4 regions of the Paenibacillus sp. FSL W8-0186 genome follow, and region 1 is predicted to be linked to each of the others. Evidence: riboswitches for the same ligand, from Rfam matches in the RefSeq annotation. Region 1 holds a riboswitch; each other region holds the start of a gene.
What was found. Region 1 has a riboswitch for cyclic di-AMP ahead of MKX50_RS20370 (TrkH family potassium uptake protein). Riboswitches for the same ligand answer to the same signal wherever they lie in the genome.
Positions count from the first base shown of each region.

Region 2: linked by a shared signal. The riboswitch ahead of MKX50_RS13385 (3D domain-containing protein) and the one ahead of MKX50_RS20370 (TrkH family potassium uptake protein) in region 1 are both predicted to bind cyclic di-AMP.
Region 3: linked by a shared signal. The riboswitch ahead of MKX50_RS01535 (APC family permease) and the one ahead of MKX50_RS20370 (TrkH family potassium uptake protein) in region 1 are both predicted to bind cyclic di-AMP.
Region 4: linked by a shared signal. The riboswitch ahead of MKX50_RS00515 (C40 family peptidase) and the one ahead of MKX50_RS20370 (TrkH family potassium uptake protein) in region 1 are both predicted to bind cyclic di-AMP.

Region 1 covers NZ_CP150207.1:4,574,566-4,579,002, reverse strand. Annotated here, with positions in the region: gene uvrC (excinuclease ABC subunit UvrC) at 1-928, shown strand, start outside; gene MKX50_RS20375 (type II CAAX endopeptidase family protein) at 897-2,621, opposite strand; cyclic di-AMP (ydaO/yuaA leader) riboswitch at 2,899-3,062, shown strand; gene MKX50_RS20370 (TrkH family potassium uptake protein) at 3,174-4,437, shown strand, end outside.
Region 2 covers NZ_CP150207.1:2,975,233-2,979,669, forward strand. Annotated here, with positions in the region: gene MKX50_RS13375 (dihydroorotate dehydrogenase electron transfer subunit) at 1-196, opposite strand, end outside; gene MKX50_RS13380 (polysaccharide deacetylase family protein) at 374-1,168, shown strand; gene MKX50_RS13385 (3D domain-containing protein) at 1,271-1,948, opposite strand; cyclic di-AMP (ydaO/yuaA leader) riboswitch at 1,954-2,131, opposite strand; gene MKX50_RS13390 (amino acid ABC transporter ATP-binding protein) at 2,304-3,026, opposite strand; partial or broken gene MKX50_RS13395 (amino acid ABC transporter permease) at 3,013-3,660, opposite strand; gene MKX50_RS13400 (transporter substrate-binding domain-containing protein) at 3,801-4,437, opposite strand, start outside.
Region 3 covers NZ_CP150207.1:337,129-341,565, forward strand. Annotated here, with positions in the region: gene MKX50_RS01525 (SPFH domain-containing protein) at 1-813, shown strand, start outside; gene MKX50_RS01530 (hypothetical protein) at 1,127-1,600, opposite strand; cyclic di-AMP (ydaO/yuaA leader) riboswitch at 1,949-2,121, shown strand; gene MKX50_RS01535 (APC family permease) at 2,288-4,108, shown strand; gene MKX50_RS01540 (MFS transporter) at 4,137-4,437, opposite strand, start outside.
Region 4 covers NZ_CP150207.1:108,689-113,125, forward strand. Annotated here, with positions in the region: gene motA (flagellar motor stator protein MotA) at 1-41, opposite strand, end outside; gene MKX50_RS00495 (hypothetical protein) at 235-528, shown strand; gene MKX50_RS00500 (4a-hydroxytetrahydrobiopterin dehydratase) at 747-1,055, shown strand; gene MKX50_RS00505 (cytochrome c) at 1,137-1,496, opposite strand; gene MKX50_RS00510 (GNAT family N-acetyltransferase) at 1,742-2,239, opposite strand; gene MKX50_RS00515 (C40 family peptidase) at 2,583-3,059, opposite strand; cyclic di-AMP (ydaO/yuaA leader) riboswitch at 3,064-3,202, opposite strand; gene MKX50_RS00520 (C40 family peptidase) at 3,399-3,890, opposite strand; cyclic di-AMP (ydaO/yuaA leader) riboswitch at 3,896-4,033, opposite strand; gene MKX50_RS00525 (hypothetical protein) at 4,255-4,437, opposite strand, start outside.

The sequences.
Region 1 (4,437 bases):
GCTTCCGGCGGAACCAACCGGCACGGAAACGGGAGAGGACGGTTCAGAGGCGGATGCCAAGGAAGGCGCGGACGCGATCAGCGGGGCCGCGGAACTGCAGCAGTGGCTTGGCGTCAAGACGCTGGTGCCGCAGCGGGGGCTGAAACGGCAAATGATCTCCATGGCCGAGGAGAATGCCCGGGTGTCCCTGGAGGAGAAGTTCCGGCTCATAGAGCGGGACGAGGAGCGCACCTCGAAGGCAGCTGAAAATTTAGGCGCTGCGATCGGGTTAGAGTCGCTGTCGCGGATCGAGGCGTTCGACAACTCGAACATTCAGGGAACGAACCCGGTATCCGCCATGGTCGTATTCATTGACGGGAAGCCGGCGAAAAAAGAGTACCGGAAATACAAAGTCCGCACCGTAGAGGGTCCAGACGATTACGAGACGATGCGGGAAGTGATTCGCCGCCGCTATGAGCGGGTGCTCAAAGAGAATTTGCCGCAGCCGGATCTGATCGTCGTGGACGGCGGGAAAGGCCAAATTTCAGCAGCGGTTGACGTGCTGGAGAACGAGCTGGGCTTGTTCATTCCCGTGTGCGGACTCGTCAAGGATGATAAGCACAGAACCGCCCAGCTCATGGTTGGAGATCCGCCGGAGCCGGTGCATCTGCCTCGTGACAGTCAGGAGTTCTATCTCCTGCAGCGCATTCAGGAGGAGGTTCACCGCTTCGCGATTACGTTTCACCGGGAGCAGCGGGCCAAATCGATGGTGGCTTCGCGGCTGGACGCGATCCCGGGGATCGGAGAGAAGCGGCGCAAGCTGCTGCTGAAGCATTTCGGTTCGCTCAAAAAAATAAAAGAGGCCTCCGTCGAAGACTTTCGGCCTCTTTCGATCGGCGACAAGCTCGCCAATCAGATTATAAATGCCCTTCGGGATGAGGAGTCGTAAACTGCGGCTCCTCTTCTTTGCGTTGTACCGGCGGAATGCTCTCCGTCCGGCCCGGCGGGTTGAACAAATATATAACATAGGCTACGATCGCCGGCAGAGCGATGTAAACAATCCCTGCGGTCCAGTTCAGCACCCCGCCCATCAGCATAAGGCTGAGCGACATGAGAATGCTGTTGAAGATGACATGCGTGAACATGGCGGTAATATAGCCGTAGCGCAGAAAAACAAAGCTGAACAACAGCCCGACAATCGTCAATTCAATCGGGCGTGAATAGACGGGATAAATCGGATACAAGGAATGTCCGAACGCCCAAATCATCGATGAGATCAAGCTGGCTACGAACGTGCTGCGGAATATTTTCTTCAGCATCGGGATGCCGAACAAGCGATAGACAGCTTCCTCGCCGATCCCTGCTACCCAGGCGAGCAAGGGGAACAGGATGGGATAGAGCATGTTGTAGGCCGACTGGGTGGCATCAGTCGTTGACCAGGTGCCGATCGTGTGTCCAAGGACAAAGAAGATGACCGATTGCGCCCCGAGCAGGATCAAAGCCCACAAATAGGCGCTTTGCATCGAGAACAGGACATGCTGCCCGTATCCCGGCTCCTTGGCTCTGGCCCATAAATTAAGCCCCTGTTTGCGCCAGAGTCCGTCTCCTCCGATCAGGGAGAAGTAAATAGAGGCCGATATTACCAAAGTGAGTGCGCCTTGCACGATGAAGCCGAGGATCAGGACCTCTGTTCCGAGCCCGTCCTTCTCCAGCATCGGAAGCATATTAACCGCTCCGACCATCGTAAAAATAAAGTAAGCAGTGGACAGAACCAGGCCGCGCAGAAAAGAAGAAAACGGTCTGGTCTTCACACTGTAGATGATCGCCAGAATGCCGAGCACGAAGGTGAATAGGGCGTAGCCAACCCAGGTGAACCAGCTGGCCAGCTTCTTTTGGCCTTTTACATACTCCAGATGAGCGGCAGGGGGATCGAAATATGCTTCCATGGAGGACACGGTTCCGTCTTGGAAGCGAAATTCGATTAGCCCGCGGGATTGACCGGCTTCATAGCCCGGAATTTCGTAGATCAGACCCGATTCGTTTTCGGCGCTCTCGATCTTCAGTTGAGCGGGATCGAAGTCAAATGCCTTAAGATACGGAGCAGCCAGGCTTTCTTTGTCCTCGGGCGTCAAGTCTCCCTCCGTGACCTGCAACCCCCTGCCGCCCGTGATGCCTTGCTTCTGCAGCAGATCCCTGGTGGCGTTGCTGTAGGTTTCGATACGTTCGAATCCGGCCACTCTGCCGCCATACATGTTAACGTCCACGGTTAAGGCGCTAAGGATGCCGTCTGGCGGCTCGAAGCGAACGCGAAATATCTCGAGCGGAAACTGTTCATCGTAATTTTGCATATAAGTTTTCATCAGGCCCGCTCGGGTTAAGTAACCATATATGTCCGATCGAGATTCGTATGTAACCAAAGCATCGTCCAATGTTACAGGCAGCTCCAGTGTCGAAGCGGCGAACTCGGCAGCGATTTCCTTCGCCTGCTGCTTGGTGATCGTCTTCTGAATTTGCTGCAATGAATCCGGCGTGGCCATCGGCAGAACCTGCAGGGCCAGAAAAATGAGGAAACCTACGGCGGCCAGTACCCGAAGCGTGGTGCGCTTCGGAGTTCGCCCTGCGGACGAAAAGTTGGATAACATTCAAAAACCCCTTTGCTCTAGTGTAAATGGATATCATTGTAAAGATTATCATAAGCATGGAGCAATCGCCAGAATCGAACGAGCCAAGCGCAGAAAAGAGGCAATAATTCCGCAAAAATACAGTATGGCTCAGAGAATGAAGGATGGCGAGCTCCGTTTCAGGCGGCAAAGGTGATTTTCATGGTATTTCGGGTAAATCAAGCTTTGTGGTGAACGTTAATTAAGCTTATAATCCAATTCATAGAGATGGAATGAAAATGTGAAATGAAAGAATTGAAAAGAATATCGGCCGAATTTCCAATGGAAAACGGGGGAACCAATTTTTTGGGGTGAATTTCTCAGGCTCTGCACGGACCGGAAAGTCCGGCGCAGGAGGCGAATAGGGCTGCTCTGCAGGCCCGAACCCGTCAGCTAACCTCGTAGGCGTATTGCAGCAGGAACCATTACCGAAAGGGCTCTGGATTTCCAGTGCTTTTTTCTTTTGCCAAAGTGTCCATAATAAAGGGGTATAAATGTGAGGAACGCAGATCAAGGAAAGAGGAGGTGAGCACGATGCCGTCCCAATGGTTTAAATTATCACCACCGCGTATATTGGTGCTTGGCTTTGCGGCGATTATACTGGCCGGAACACTCCTGCTGATGACGCCGCTCGCCACCACAACCGGGGAATCTCTTCCTTTCGTTGATGCGTTGTTTACGGCGACCTCGGCCACTTGCGTCACCGGGCTTGTCGTCCGCGATACAGGGACTTATTTTTCAACATTCGGCCAAATCGTAATTATGACGCTTATTCAGATCGGCGGACTCGGCTTCATGACGATGGCAACCCTCTTCTCCCTTGTGTTCAAGCGGCGGATTTCACTGCGGGACCGCCTTCTGCTGCAGGAGGCGATGAATCAGAATACGATGGAGGGCATCGTGCGCCTCATACGCAAGGTACTGATGTATTCCCTGGTCATTGAAGTCAGCGCCGCCTTATTGTTTGCGATTCGCTGGGCGTTTGACATGCCGCTAGGACGGGCCGCCTACTACGGAGTGTTTCATGCGGTGTCACTGTTCAATAACGCCGGCTTTGATTTATTCGGAAATTTCCACAGCCTGACGGGTTATGTGGACGATCCGCTCATTAACTTCGTAGCGATGTTTCTGATCGTATCGGGCGGGCTCGGTTTTATTGTGCTGTCCGAGCTCGCGGATTTCCGCCGCAGCCGCAAGCTGTCGCTGCATTCCAAAGTGGTTCTGTCCATGACCGGATCGCTTATTATCATCGGGGCGCTCGTCATCTTTATATTCGAATTTACGAATGCCAAAACGATGGGCTCTTTGGATTGGAGCGGGAAAATATGGGGTTCGTTCTTCCAGTCGGTCACGACGCGGACGGCGGGCGCAAATTCAGTGGATATCGGGACTCTTCGCCAGGCCACCCAATTCTTCATAATCATCCTGATGTTCATCGGCGCTTCCCCGGGCTCGACGGGAGGCGGGATCAAGACGACGACGTTCATGATATTGGTTGGCGCGGTCATTTCTATGATTCGCGGACGCAATGATATGGTGCTCTTCCGCTATCGTTTGTCCCAGGAGCGGATTTTTAAGGCCGTCACGATTACGATGCTGGCGCTGTTTCTCGTCATAGCGGCGGCAATGATATTATCCACGACCGAGGAAGCGGGGTTTCTGAGCATTCTGTTCGAGACGACGTCTGCTTTTGCCACGGTCGGTTTAACGATGGGACTGACCCTGGATTTGACCGATATCGGCAAAATTATTTTATGCTTCATGATGTTTACCGGCCGCCTGGGTCTCTTGACGCTGG
Region 2 (4,437 bases), 1.6 Mb from region 1:
CTTCCCCCGCTAACTGATATAGAAACTCAATGCCTCCCTCGTCCCGGTTAAAGATGCTGAGCGGCCTGGAGAGCAGAGGATACTTATCCCATGCCCGAACCATATAGAATTGGCCCATCCGTCCCGTATATGATCCTGCAGCCTTTAATCTGAAAATGTTCGGGGCAACTTCTACATTTACCATGACAACCGCCATGCCTCTCACCTCACTAACAAATAAGCGTACCTACTGCTTCACTGCTTTATCTAAGATGCTATTTTTGCGCGGGCAAGTCTGTGACAAATAGCACACCCTTGCAGGAGCGGTCATATTTATGTGAAGTTTTGGGCATACCAGTAAATAACCATTCAGCGATCAAAGGAGAAGGTATCCATGTCCAAACTCTTCAAGGCGCCGGCCGCATGGCTGTTATGCCTGGCGCTAGTAACGGGAATGGCCCCCGCGCCTGCCGAACCCGTGTCAAAGCCGGAACCCACCTCCTCCGAACAAGCCGTAAATGCCGAAGCTAAGCCAATGACGCTGGGAGAGCTCCGGCGGAAATACTCGGAAACGTTCAAGTTCAGTGGTCCTGAGGTCAAGCAAATTGCCCTGACCTTCGATGATGTTCCCGATCCGCGCTTCACCCCTAAAGTGTTGGATATACTGAAGAAACATGGCGTCAAAGCCACTTTCTTCGTCGTAGGCAGCCGGGCGAAGAAGCATCCGGAGCTGCTGCGAAGAATTCACCATGAAGGACATATCATCGGCAACCATTCCTACAGCCACCCTTTGTTTAAGAAACAATCCGTCCAGGAATTCAAAAGCGAAATTGAGCGAACCGAGAAAGTGATCGAACGGATTATCGGTTACAAACCTCGCCTCATTCGTCCCCCCTACGGAGAAATTAACGAGGAGCAGCTCAAATGGGCCAAGCGGCAAGGCTACAAAATCATTAACTGGAACGTCGATTCCCTCGATTGGAAAGCGCTAAGCAAAGAGAAGGTCAAGCGTAACGTGCTCAGCGCCGTCGGTCCGGGATCCATCGTGCTGCAGCATGCCGGGGGCGGTACGGGTTCCAATTTGACGGGAACTATCGAGGCTCTGCCGGATATTATTAAGGTGCTGCGGAATCGTGGCTATCGCTTCGTAACGATTCCCCAGCTGCTATCTTATAAGAAAGCACTATAAGCAGCACCTGCTTGCAAGCAAAAAAAGGACATCCCTGCAGATCCCCAGATCTCGCAGTGGACGTCCTTTTTTAATATGATCTAATCATGGCTTAAATTTGTATTAATCCAGCACATATAACGTGACATCCTGATAACCAAACTCGTTAACCTTTTGCGGGCTCGCCGGAATAAAGATGTCGATGCGGTTCCCTTTGATCGCGCCGCCCTGGTCGGTCGCTGTGGCGACGAAGGCGTTCTTCGGCAAATCAGGATGGCTGTGTCCGGTGACCAGCACTTTGGTGCCCATCGGAATGACGTTTGGATCAACGGCGATCGTTCCGAGCTTCAAAGGATTTCCATAATAGTCGACAGGGCCCCATTTCCCGTTTTCGCTGGCAGCCGCAGAGTAAGCTGTCGCTTTGACCTTTACTGTGGATTTGTAGTTAAACGATTTGCCCCAGGCCTGTACGACCCGGTCCGCCGTTAATACTTTTAGCGTAGAGAGCGGCTGAGCCTCGCTTCCAGAGACGGAAAGCGCCTGCATGTTTTGTCCCGGAATCGTTATTTTTAAACCTTCGTAAATATTCGTTGCTTCTATGCTCGGATTCGCTTTCATCAGCTTGTCCAAATTGACCCCGTACTGCTTGGCGAGAAAATAGAAGGTGTCCCCATTCTTCGCCGTATGTACTGAATCGGCATATGCTGGTACGGCCTGCAGCGCACCTAACAACCCTGCTGCAATCACCGCTGACTTAATCCCCATTCCCAATTTGCGAAGACTTTTACGTTGTTTAAACATGATGCTCCTCCTTTAACTTGGCCTGCGGAGTTAGTTGTCGGATTCGGAAAAAAGGATAGCTCCCGGCGCCGGATCATCAGCGCTTCACCCCAAGACATGCCATGCTTGTCACCTTGTACTTGCATTGCTCGTCATAAGTCGTCCCCCGCACCTGCCTTGGCAGTGTTTCGGCCGTAATGAATATATCACAATTTTGTAACCTATGGGCCATGCAAATGTTACCAATGGTATTAAAACCAGGATTTATCAAGAAAAAACATGGACGGAAACCGTAACAAAAATTTAAATTATTGCAGGCAGCACCAAAAAGGCATGACCCGTGGTCATGCCTTCGCAATGCTATTCTAATTACCAATTACAAAACTTTGCTTAAGAAATCCTGCGTCCGCTGATTCTGCGGCGAACCGAACACCTGCTGCGGGCTGCCCTGCTCGATAATAACGCCTTGATCCATAAACAAGATGCGGTCGCCGACCTCGCGGGCGAAGCCCATTTCATGCGTGACGATCACCATCGTCATCCCGCCTGTCGCCAGCTCCTTCATGACTTCCAGAACCTCGCCCACCATCTCGGGATCGAGTGCGGACGTCGGCTCGTCAAACAGCATCACATGCGGCTCCATCGCCAGGGCGCGAGCGATGGCGATGCGCTGCTTCTGTCCTCCTGACAGCTGGGAAGGGTAAGCCCCGCTCTTGTCCTCCAAACCCACTTTGCGCAACAGCTGAAGCGCGAAGGCCTCTGCGTCCTGCTTCGCCTGTTTTTTCACCTGGAGCGGAGCCATCATAATATTCTCAAGCACCGTTTTGTGAGGAAAAAGGTTAAAATGCTGGAATACCATACCCATCTTCTCACGGGTTTTGTTAATATTATGATTCTTACCGGTAATAAGCTCTCCTTCGAAATGGATTTCGCCGCTGGACGGCTCCTCAAGCCGGTTCAGACAGCGCAGGAAGGTGCTTTTACCCGATCCGCTCGGCCCGATAACGACAACGACCTCGCCGCGGTTGATTTCCAGGTCAATGCCTTTTAAAATATGCAGCTGGCCGAATTTTTTATGCAAATTCTTAACGGTTATCACTAGCCTGCAGCCTCCTTTCAAAACGGCCCAAAATGCGGGAAAGCGTAAAAGTGACGATAAAATACATCACGGCAACGATCAGGAACGGCATCATGCCGTTGTACGTAATCCCTTGAACGGCGCCTGCCTGGAACATAATTTCGGTCACCCCGATAAAGGAAACGATCGACGATTCCTTGACGATGACGACGAACTCGTTGCCAATCGCCGGCAGCACGTTTTTGATCGCCTGCGGAATAATAATGAAACGCATCGTTTGACCCTGCGTCATTCCGAGCGAACGCGCTGCTTCGCTTTGACCGCGGTCTACGCCCTGAATGCCCGCGCGGAATATTTCCGCTAAATAAGCCGAGCTGTTAATGGACAGCGTAATCGCCCCCGATTCAATCGGATCAAAATTGATATCGAACATGTAAGACAAGCCGTAGTGAATGATCATCAGCTGTACTAGCATCGGCGTTCCACGTAGAAACTCAACCCAGGCATGTCCGATAAAGCGTATGATTCCCCATGGAGACATCCGGATCAAAGCGACAAACAATCCGAGAATGAACCCGAACAATACGCCTAACGCGGCAAGCCATAGCGTGTATTGCAGTCCGGTTAGAAAATAACTACGGTATTCCCAAAACATCGTTGCAAAATCAGTAAAAAAGTTCATAAGCCTATCATACCTCCAATTACAGCGCCCGTTTCGTTAAAAAACAGAAAAATAGCGAATTTGCTCCGCTATTTTCTGCCAGGTTGTCTTTTCATCGCATTGCCAACGCCAAGTTATCTAATGGACAGATCACTGGCTTCTTGTACGAATTTCTCAATGCTGCCGTCCTGAATCAGGCGATCCAATGTGGCATTCACTTGGTCCAGCAGCTCCTTGTTGCCCTTCTTAATGCCTACGACGTAGCCTTCATCCTCCGTTACCGGCTCCGCATCGGTAATGACGATGCCGTCAACATTCTTCACGAACGATTCGGCAACAGGGCCCTCGATAATAGCTACATCAACACGCCCCGAATTCAACTGCATGATGATGTCAGAAATCTTCGCCAGAGAGGTCAGCTTCGCACCGGGAATTTCCTTAGCGATGTCCTCCTGGATCGAACTCTTCTGAACGCCGATCTTAAGGCCTTCCAGCGATTCAAGCGTGGAATATTTATCTTTGTCCGCTTCGCGGGCAACGACTGCCTGTTTGGCGTTGTAGTAGATTTGCGACATTTCAATTTCTTTCGCACGTTCAGGCGTCGGGCTCAATCCGGAAATGACGATGTCCACCCGGCCGCTGCCTAGCTCATTGAGCAGGGATGAGAACACCATATCCTTGATTTCGAGCTCTGCCCCCATATCCTTGGCGATTTCTTTAGCAATTTCCACGTCGAATCCGACGATCTCGTCTTCCCCTTTGTCATTCTTG
Region 3 (4,437 bases), 1.4 Mb from region 1:
ATCCCTTTCTTATCCACGTTAAAAGGCTTCAAATTCGGCTTCAACAGCGGCATGCGGGTGGAGGTTCTGTTCGTTAACACGAAGGAATTTACGGTTAGATGGGGAACGCAGAATCCGATTCTGATTCCGACGCCTCAGCTGCCGGGCGGCATGCCGATTCGCGCCAACGGAACGTTCAACTTCAAGGTCAGCGATTACGTGTCGCTGATTGATAATATCGCCGGGATGAAAGGCAGCTATCTCGTGGAGGATGTCAAAATCCGTATCACTTCTGTATTGGATCAGCTGCTCATGAAGTGGATCAGCCGGGAAGGCAAGGACATGTTCAATCTGCAGGCGAATGCCTCGGAAATTGCCAAAGGGATTCGTGAAGACCTGGATATGGAAATGCTGGGCAACGGTATGACGATTACCGGCTTCCAGGTGATGAGCTTTAACTATCCTCAGGAAATCCAGGATATGATCACGAAGACGGCGTCCCATGAAATGATCGGCAATCTGCAGAAATACCAGCAGGTCAGCATGACGGACGGCATCGCTTCGGGCAAAGTGCAGGGCGGCGGCATGGCCTCGGATATGGCGGGCATGATGATGGGCATGACCATGGCGAACGAAATGATGAAGAACATGAACATGCATCAAAATCAGAATCCAGGCCAGAACCAACCCCAGCAGCACAATCAGCAGCACAGCCAGCAGCCCCCGGCGGCTCCTGCTTCCGAAGGAGGCAAACGCCCTAACTTCTGTCCGAACTGCGGCGCCAAGAATGAAGGGGCGAACTTCTGTCCGAATTGCGGCCAGAAGCTGAACTAAATCATTAATTGCAAAAAAAGAATTAAACGATGGACCAGTGATGATGGCTCATGCGTTTAATTCTTTTTTAACTATGCGGACTTGTAGCCAGCTTCTGTTGGATTGCTCAACTTAGAGTAAATGGATGTATAGCAGTTAATCTCTGCGGCATAGAAGGAAGAATAGATTTAGATGGACTTCATGTCATTAGAATAAGAGAAATGGCTAATCACGGCAGGATTCTTGATTTTAGGTCCATCAAACCCATCTAATCCCCTAAAGCATGCATTAAGAGCATAATTAGATACATAAATTCCATTTCGTATTACTATTCTTACAGTTCCGTCCATGTCACGTTTAACTCAATGACCCCTTCGTTCGAGGACAATCGTCCGCCAATCATGGACCAGCTTTCGTTTTTATCGGGATTGTCGCCTTGAATAATAATATTCTTATCGCCGATGGTCTGACCGGAATCATCCAAGTTTTGCGATTTGAAATAATCCTTGTACAACTTGGTAATCGTCGCCATGTCTTCCTCGGTTGAGAAAATCAGCAGCACCGATTTTTTGCCGTCTTTGATTTCAGAGTGGGATGTGCTGATCTTGACATCGTCCGGAAGAGGGAAATCCGCCGGCAAATATTCAGGCCTTTGCTCATCATGGCCTTGGGCTCCGGCAGTCATGTTCTGTACGGCCCCTGTATCTGGCGGTTGTTGTGCTGGCCCGCTTTTGGAGGATTGGCAGGCGCTTAACCCTATCAATACAAGAATGGATAACAGTAAATACATCAATCTGCTGATCTTCACGAATTTTTCTCTCCTTCTCCACGTTCCACGTATTTCCAAACCCTTCCTATATTAATACGTTTTTGCATTTTATCCTACGGTGGATAGGCCCATTTATAATGCCGTTTCACCATCCTAGCCATATACTTTAGACCCGTGCTGCTGCTTCCTTACTCCTAGTCTGCCACGTAGTCAAACCGACGAGGTTATATTCAAAAAAACGAGCCACTCCAAGAGCGTGGGAAATGTAAGCGCACTTTTGAGGCAGGAAGGGTTATTTTTGCGCCAAATCTGGATTCCTTATTTGTTTACAGATACTTTTTTTGGGAGTAAGATTTCATTCATGACGAACTGGTTTATACATTGAATAATCCTTTATCGCTGAATTCTGCAGTCAGAAACGGGGGAACCAGAGGGATGCGCATATGCATGTAAGTCCCAGGGGTGAATCGCTTGATCTGGATCAGGTAAACGTCAAGTGTAGGGCTACTTTCAGGCCCGAATCCGTCAGCTAACCTCGTAAGCGTTACGAAAGAGGAATTTGTCGCGTGCCCAAGTTTTTTTGAGCAGCCGCGGGAAAGGCCAACTTTCCTGCGGCTTTTTTCGTGCGAATGCATGGGATAGGATTACTGGTTTGAACGGATAATGGCTAAACCAAGAGGGTACGATACAAAATGTCCCATATCTCAAACTGGTGGTGGAAATAAGATGTCAATCAAAAGACTGTTGATTGGGCGGCCGTTGAAATCGACGGAATTAGGGGAACAAAAGCTGAATAAGAAGAAGGCGCTGGCCATTCTTTCATCCGATGCTTTATCGTCGGTAGCCTACGGACCGGAGCAAATATTGCTCGTGCTGGTTACCGTCAGTACAGCGGCCTTTTGGTATTCGATCCCGATCGGGGTCGGCGTATTGGTATTATTGACTGCTCTTATTTTATCCTATCGGCAAATTATTTTTGCATACCCTCACGGCGGGGGAGCCTACGTCGTTTCCAAGCAGAATCTGGGGATCTTTCCCGGCCTGATTGCCGGCGGTTCCCTGCTGGTCGATTATATTCTGACCGTTGCCGTCAGCGTGTCTGCGGGGACGGATGCGATCACGTCGGCTTTTCCAAGCCTGCACGAGCATAAGGTCATCATCGCAGTTGTGTTTGTCATTCTCCTCACCTTGCTGAATTTACGGGGTGTTACCGAATCCGCTACGATTCTGGCTTATCCCGTGTATTTATTCGTTATGGCTTTATTCCTGCTGATTGCCGTAGGGCTATACAATATTGCGATGGGCCATGTCCCGCCGGAGCTGCATGCGCCGGTCGGCACGCCTGTGGCCGGCATGACCTTGTTCTTGATCCTGCGCGCTTTTGCCTCGGGAAGCTCGGCCTTGACCGGGGTAGAGGCGATTTCCAACGCCATCCCGAATTTTAAGGAGCCCGCGCCGAATAATGCGGCCAAAACGCTGCTGGCGATGGGAACCCTGCTTGCAATTCTGTTCTCGGGCATTGTATTTCTGGCCTATTATTACGGGATTGCGCCTCATCCGGAGAAGACGGTCGTCTCGCAAATTGCCGAGCATACCTTCGGCAGAAATGCTGTGTACTATTTTATCCAAGGCACGACGGCTTTGATCTTGATCCTGGCAGCCAATACGGGGTATTCAGCTTTTCCGCTGCTGGCTGTGAACCTCGCCAACGACCGGTTCATTCCAAGAATGTTCACGGTACGGGGCGACCGGCTGGGTTATTCCAATGGCATTATCAGCCTGGGATTGCTATCTATCATCTTGATTATTGCCTTCCAGGGGCAGACGGAGCAGCTTATCCCGCTGTATGCAGTTGGCGTGTTCATTCCGTTCACGCTATCGCAGACAGGGATCATGATGAAATGGATTCGCGAGAAGCCGACGGGCTGGGTCCCTAAGCTGATTATTAATTCCATCGGCGCTCTGATCTCCTTAACAGTTTCACTTGTATTCTTTTTGACAAAATTTACACGAGTCTGGCCGGTACTGATCTTCTTGCCATTGATCGTTTGGATGTTTTATCGGATCAAGAAGCATTATGAAGCGGTGGGCGATCAGCTGCGGCTAACAACCTGCGAGCCGGCGGTACCTATCACGGGGAACGTCATTATTTTGCCTGTATCGGGAATTACGCACGTCGTTGACCATTCCCTGAATTACGCGAAATCTTTGTCGCCGGATCAGATCATCGCTGTGTATATTCCGTTCGAGAGAGAGGATATCGCCCGTTTTGAGGAGAAATGGAATCGTTGGCGGCCGGACGTCAGGCTGGTCACGCTGTACTCCCCTTATCGAAGCATCATTACGCCGCTGGGCAAATTCATCGACACGGTACACCGGAAAGCGAGCGAGAACGATTACCAGGTGACGGTCATCATTCCCCAGTTCATTCCGAAGAAGGGCTGGCACAACTTCCTGCATAACCAGACCAGCTTAATGATCCGCACCTACCTGCTCTACCGCAAGGATGTCATCATCACAACAGTGCCTTATCACTTGAAAAAATAACGCCCTGGGCGCGGCTGGATCGATCGTATCAGCTATGAGATGCTGTTGGATTTGGCTTCTGCTCCTGCTCGTGCGCCTGACTAGCACGCTTGCGCACCAGGGGAGGCAGAGCAAGCAGATAATAGAAGCTTACGCCGAGCGTACAAATGCCAAGAAGATAGTGCAGCCAGGTAATGGAGACCCAGGCCGGGAAGGCTAGGGCTACAAACCCTAACGCTAATGAATGTCCGAGCATCATGACAGGCTCGATCAGGGCGTTTACCCTGCCCATATTTTGCGGGGGAACGAGTTCCGGCATCCAGCTGCCGAGAGCAATGTTTATGGGGGCG
Region 4 (4,437 bases), 1.2 Mb from region 1:
ACTAAACCGAGAATAATACCGATGAGTGATGAAATTTCCATTATACACCTCGTCCTTGAGATAAATTGAAACCGTGCTTTCGTCCTTAAGCATCCTTGCGAAAAGACAGAAACCATCCAATAAAATAAACGGTTATCTTTTTTATCGACAGAAATCCTTTTTTTTTTAAGTGGTAATTTCGTTTATAATAAGACAATGGCTTATTTAGGAGATCGTGAAGGGAGCGAATCGCCCGTGGGAGTAAAGCACGGAAGGGAATATGAATATATTTTGGCGGAATTTACGGAGGCAGTTGGCCGTATTCCGGATTGCTATGTTTTTTTTGAGATGGAGCCTGCAGAATGGGAGGGTCTGTCCAAGGAAGAGAAGCATGAGGTGCTGGAGGCGCTGGCTGAGGATTTGTTCTTCGGACTTGGCTCCGAGCCGGTGATCACTGTGGGCAGTGCGGTTGTTATTTATGACCCGGAGGCACATCGCATTAACGTATTGATCGGCGAAGAGGAACTGACATCGGTGAAGCTGGTTTAGCGGAATGAAATGATTTTGCATGCGCCTTGGGGCGTGGTAAAATATGAAGTTAGGAACAGCCAATCATCTCCTGGCTTTAGGCATGAATATGGCCTGGGAAGAATAACAATAATCCAAAAGTAGAATTAATAACTACCTATAAAGCCGTGTGCATTAAAGGTACAGGAAGTACTACATAGTTTTGGAAGTTCTTGAAAAAGAACAGGGAGGAAAAAAACATGCCGTTTACACCACAAGAAGTTGAGGCGCATTTGGAAAAGTTGGAGGGATGGGAGCTGGAGGAAGGACGCTGGATCGTTCGCAAATTTACCTTCTCCGAGTATATGAAGGGCATAGCCTTTGTGGACGAGGTCGCGGCGATCTCAGAGGCCTTTAACCACCATCCTTTTATTACGATCGATTACAAAACGGTTACGCTTCGTTTGACATCATGGGAAGCAGGTGGAATCACGGCCATAGATATTAAGGAAGCCGAGCAATACAATGAAGCATACGATAAAATGAATTCACCCGAAAAAAGCTTATAGCTGTGATGGTCATGGATTAAACACGAGACACGCCCACCGGGAACGCTTCGTTTCCTAGTGGGCGTATTTGTATCATGCTCATTATTTCTTCTCTGCAAGCCAGAGCGCGACATTTGCAATTTCCTCATCCTGCAGCTTATCTTTGAAGCCAGGCATCATAGAGCCTTTACCCTTCGAAATAATCTTATAAAGCTGCTCGGTTGACAAGGTGGCTCCAATATGCTGCAAATTCGGCCCAGCCAAGCCTTCCAGTTGATCCCCGTGACAGCTGATGCAGTTTGCTTTGATGACGGCTTCCGCTTGCTCTGCGTTTAACGTGACTTCAGGCATTTGCGTCTTATTTTCTTGTGCCACCTGATCTTTGCCGGGCAAAGTAAAAATAAGCACCAGGGCTAGTGCACACGCGACAAAGAATAGCCCGCTCATAACCCACTTTTGCATTCAAATCGTCCCTCCTATGTAAGCTACCTTATTATTATAACGGAACACGCCCTTTGATCATAGCATTTGTGACAAAAAAAGCAACGAATTCCACGTATAATCGCTCAAAATTCACAATATATTATGAGCATCCTCACAGCGCGCCAGAATCAAGCCATACGGCGTCTTTCGGAAGAGAAGTGTAAATGGGCATATCTATGCCTGAGACCGCCTTAATGGCGTCCTCAGACGCTTTGCAGACCATGCTATAAACGTTCACCCCGATATACCATACAATAATACGGCTTGGATATTGCTCCTGGGGTCATTTTCTCGTACAGATCGGTAATAACGAACCCCGATTTCTGATAAGCGCGGATGGCCCGCGTATTCCAGGTGAGCACTTCAAGATCAATGACGTTGGACGGTGCGCGTCGCTGCGCCTCTTTAACGATCGTTAATACAAACGACTTACCCAAACCTTGGCCGCATAAATCGGGCCGCATTCCGATTCCGAGTCTGGTGACATTCTCCATAGGAAAATATTGGGCAAATCCAGCCAAATTTCCTTCCTCGTCCAGAACGGATACATACTGCTCTGCCCGTAAGGCCGGATTTCCAAATTCAACATCAAGAGCCTTCATTTGTTCCCAAGGCAGCCAGCTATAGATATCATAGGGAGAATCGTAGCGCCAAGTACTGATTGCTTCCCCATGATGCTCTTCCATAGGAACGATCTGAAACTGAATATCTCGTTTATCCATCTTGCGCCTCCTTGTACAAATGGGAAATGCCGTGCCATGGAACTTCGCCGGCGCGAACGTTTTACCACCACTGTAACGGGATTTTATTTTATTGTAAAGGCTCTAGCCAAGAGATTTTTGATGGTCAAGGGAATTATGAGGAAGGGTCATCCATTTATAGTGTAAACGGTTTAGCAAGGCGTCAAAAAAATAGTACCTATGGCGCGGATGACTGCAACCTTTTTCCCTAGCTCTTCGTTATTAAGTTAGACCGATGGAATTCCAAACAAAATGCCGCGGCAATTCTGGCAGGAATTGTCGCGGCGGTGAAGTAAAAGCAGTAGACATAAATGAGGTTGAGTGATTAGGATTGAGCGGCGTGGGTAGCATAGCCGTATTTGCTAAGGATCCGTTTCGCTCCGACGTAACGTTTCTTGTAGTAGCTGTTGCTTAATTTGTCAGTGCGGATTCCTTTAGAAGAAGAGGCATGAGCGAACTTTCCATCGCCGATATAAATACCGACGTGAGATACTCCTTTGCCGGTGGTATTAAAGAATACGAGATCTCCTTCCTGGAGCTGATCCTTTGCAACAGGCGTACCCTGTTTGTACTGCGCCGCCGAGACGCGGGCTAGTTTAACACCCATTTTCTTAAAGACGTAGCTTGTAAATCCGGAGCAATCAAAACCTTTTGCGGTCGTTCCTCCGAGCTTGTAAGGTGTTCCGTAGACGGCATTAACCGCCTTGTTCAATGTCGTGTCCGAGTCGGCGTATGCGCTTGCTGTCCCCATCGTAAGAAGAATAGCCAAGCTCGTCGCCGCTGCTGTTAAAGTCTTTCTCAAGATGTTGTGCTCCTTCCAAGGCCTGCGAGGTTAGCTTAAGGATTCGGTTGAAGGTTCCCTATCATCTCTTATGTAGCGAGATCAATTCACCCATAAATGGTTCCCCCGTCTCCCGGGTGCCGGGAATTCGGCTTATCAAGTTGTATGCACCCGAAACGAAACGACTTGCAACAATAATGACAAGATTGTAACTTATCACTTTGGTTATTCTAACAAAAACGGCCATCTTTTGCAAGAAAGGCTCTGCTGCAGCATGTTGGTAAAGTTATCTGTACCATTTGGGAATAAAAAAACCTGTAGGTGGGTTCGGCAAGAACCGTTACAGGTTTTCTGGACGTATTATTCTACATCGTCATGATCGTGGCTATCCACTGCAACCTCTTCGTACTTGTCTGTACTCAGGACGCGTTTGGCACCGACATAACGTTTGACATAATAATCTTCGCTTAATTTGCTGATGATTACGCCTTTCTTCGTTGAAGCGTGAGCGAAGCTCTCGCCATCAACCATAACACCAACGTGGGATATTCCATTACCGGAAGTGTTGAAGAATACGAGATCTCCAGCCTTCAGCTCATCCTTCTTGACAGCTGTTCCCATGTTGTATTGGGATGCTGATGTGCGAGGCAGCTTGATATCAAGGCTCTTGAAAACGTAAGAGGTAAATCCGGAACAATCAAAGCCATCGGTGCTCGTACCGCCAGATACATATTTCGTGCCCAGTGCGGACTCGATGGTTGAATCCAGTTTAGAATCTGCGAAAGCGCTGCCAGCCCCTAAGGTGAACAAGATGGACAAACTTACAGCAGCTACAGCCAACTTTTTCTTCAAAGAAGTTATGCTCCTTCCAATGCCTACGAGGTTAGCTTAAGGATTCGGGTTGAAGGTCCCCTATGATCCCTCTGAAGCGAGATCAATTCACCCAAAGTGGTTCCCCCGTTTCCCCGGTGACGGGAATTCGGCTGTGATTTTAACACCCTTTGTAACTTATTCGACAATGCTGTCATGCATCTTTGTGAATTATGACAGAAATGATTACAAATCTGTTACTTAAAAAGTACTGTTGTTATTGTAACAAGGCAGGGATCATTTGGCAATGGTTAAATTGCGAGAATTATATAGCAAGCATAGAATAAGGCCCCCGCAATTGCGCGGAGGCCTTGTGGCTCTAGGGAGGAGAGAAGATGAAGAAATTTTAACTTTTTTGTTGCCATAGACAATATTGCGAGGATATTTTCCATATTTTGAAAACACTGCGGAAGAATGGGTATGCTTGCTGCAAAATAAGGGCCAGCAGACCCGTCCAGATCCAGGATACTGTACCGAATAAGATAAAAATGATAGAGCAAGAGGCTGCCAGAATAAAGGAAATGCCAAG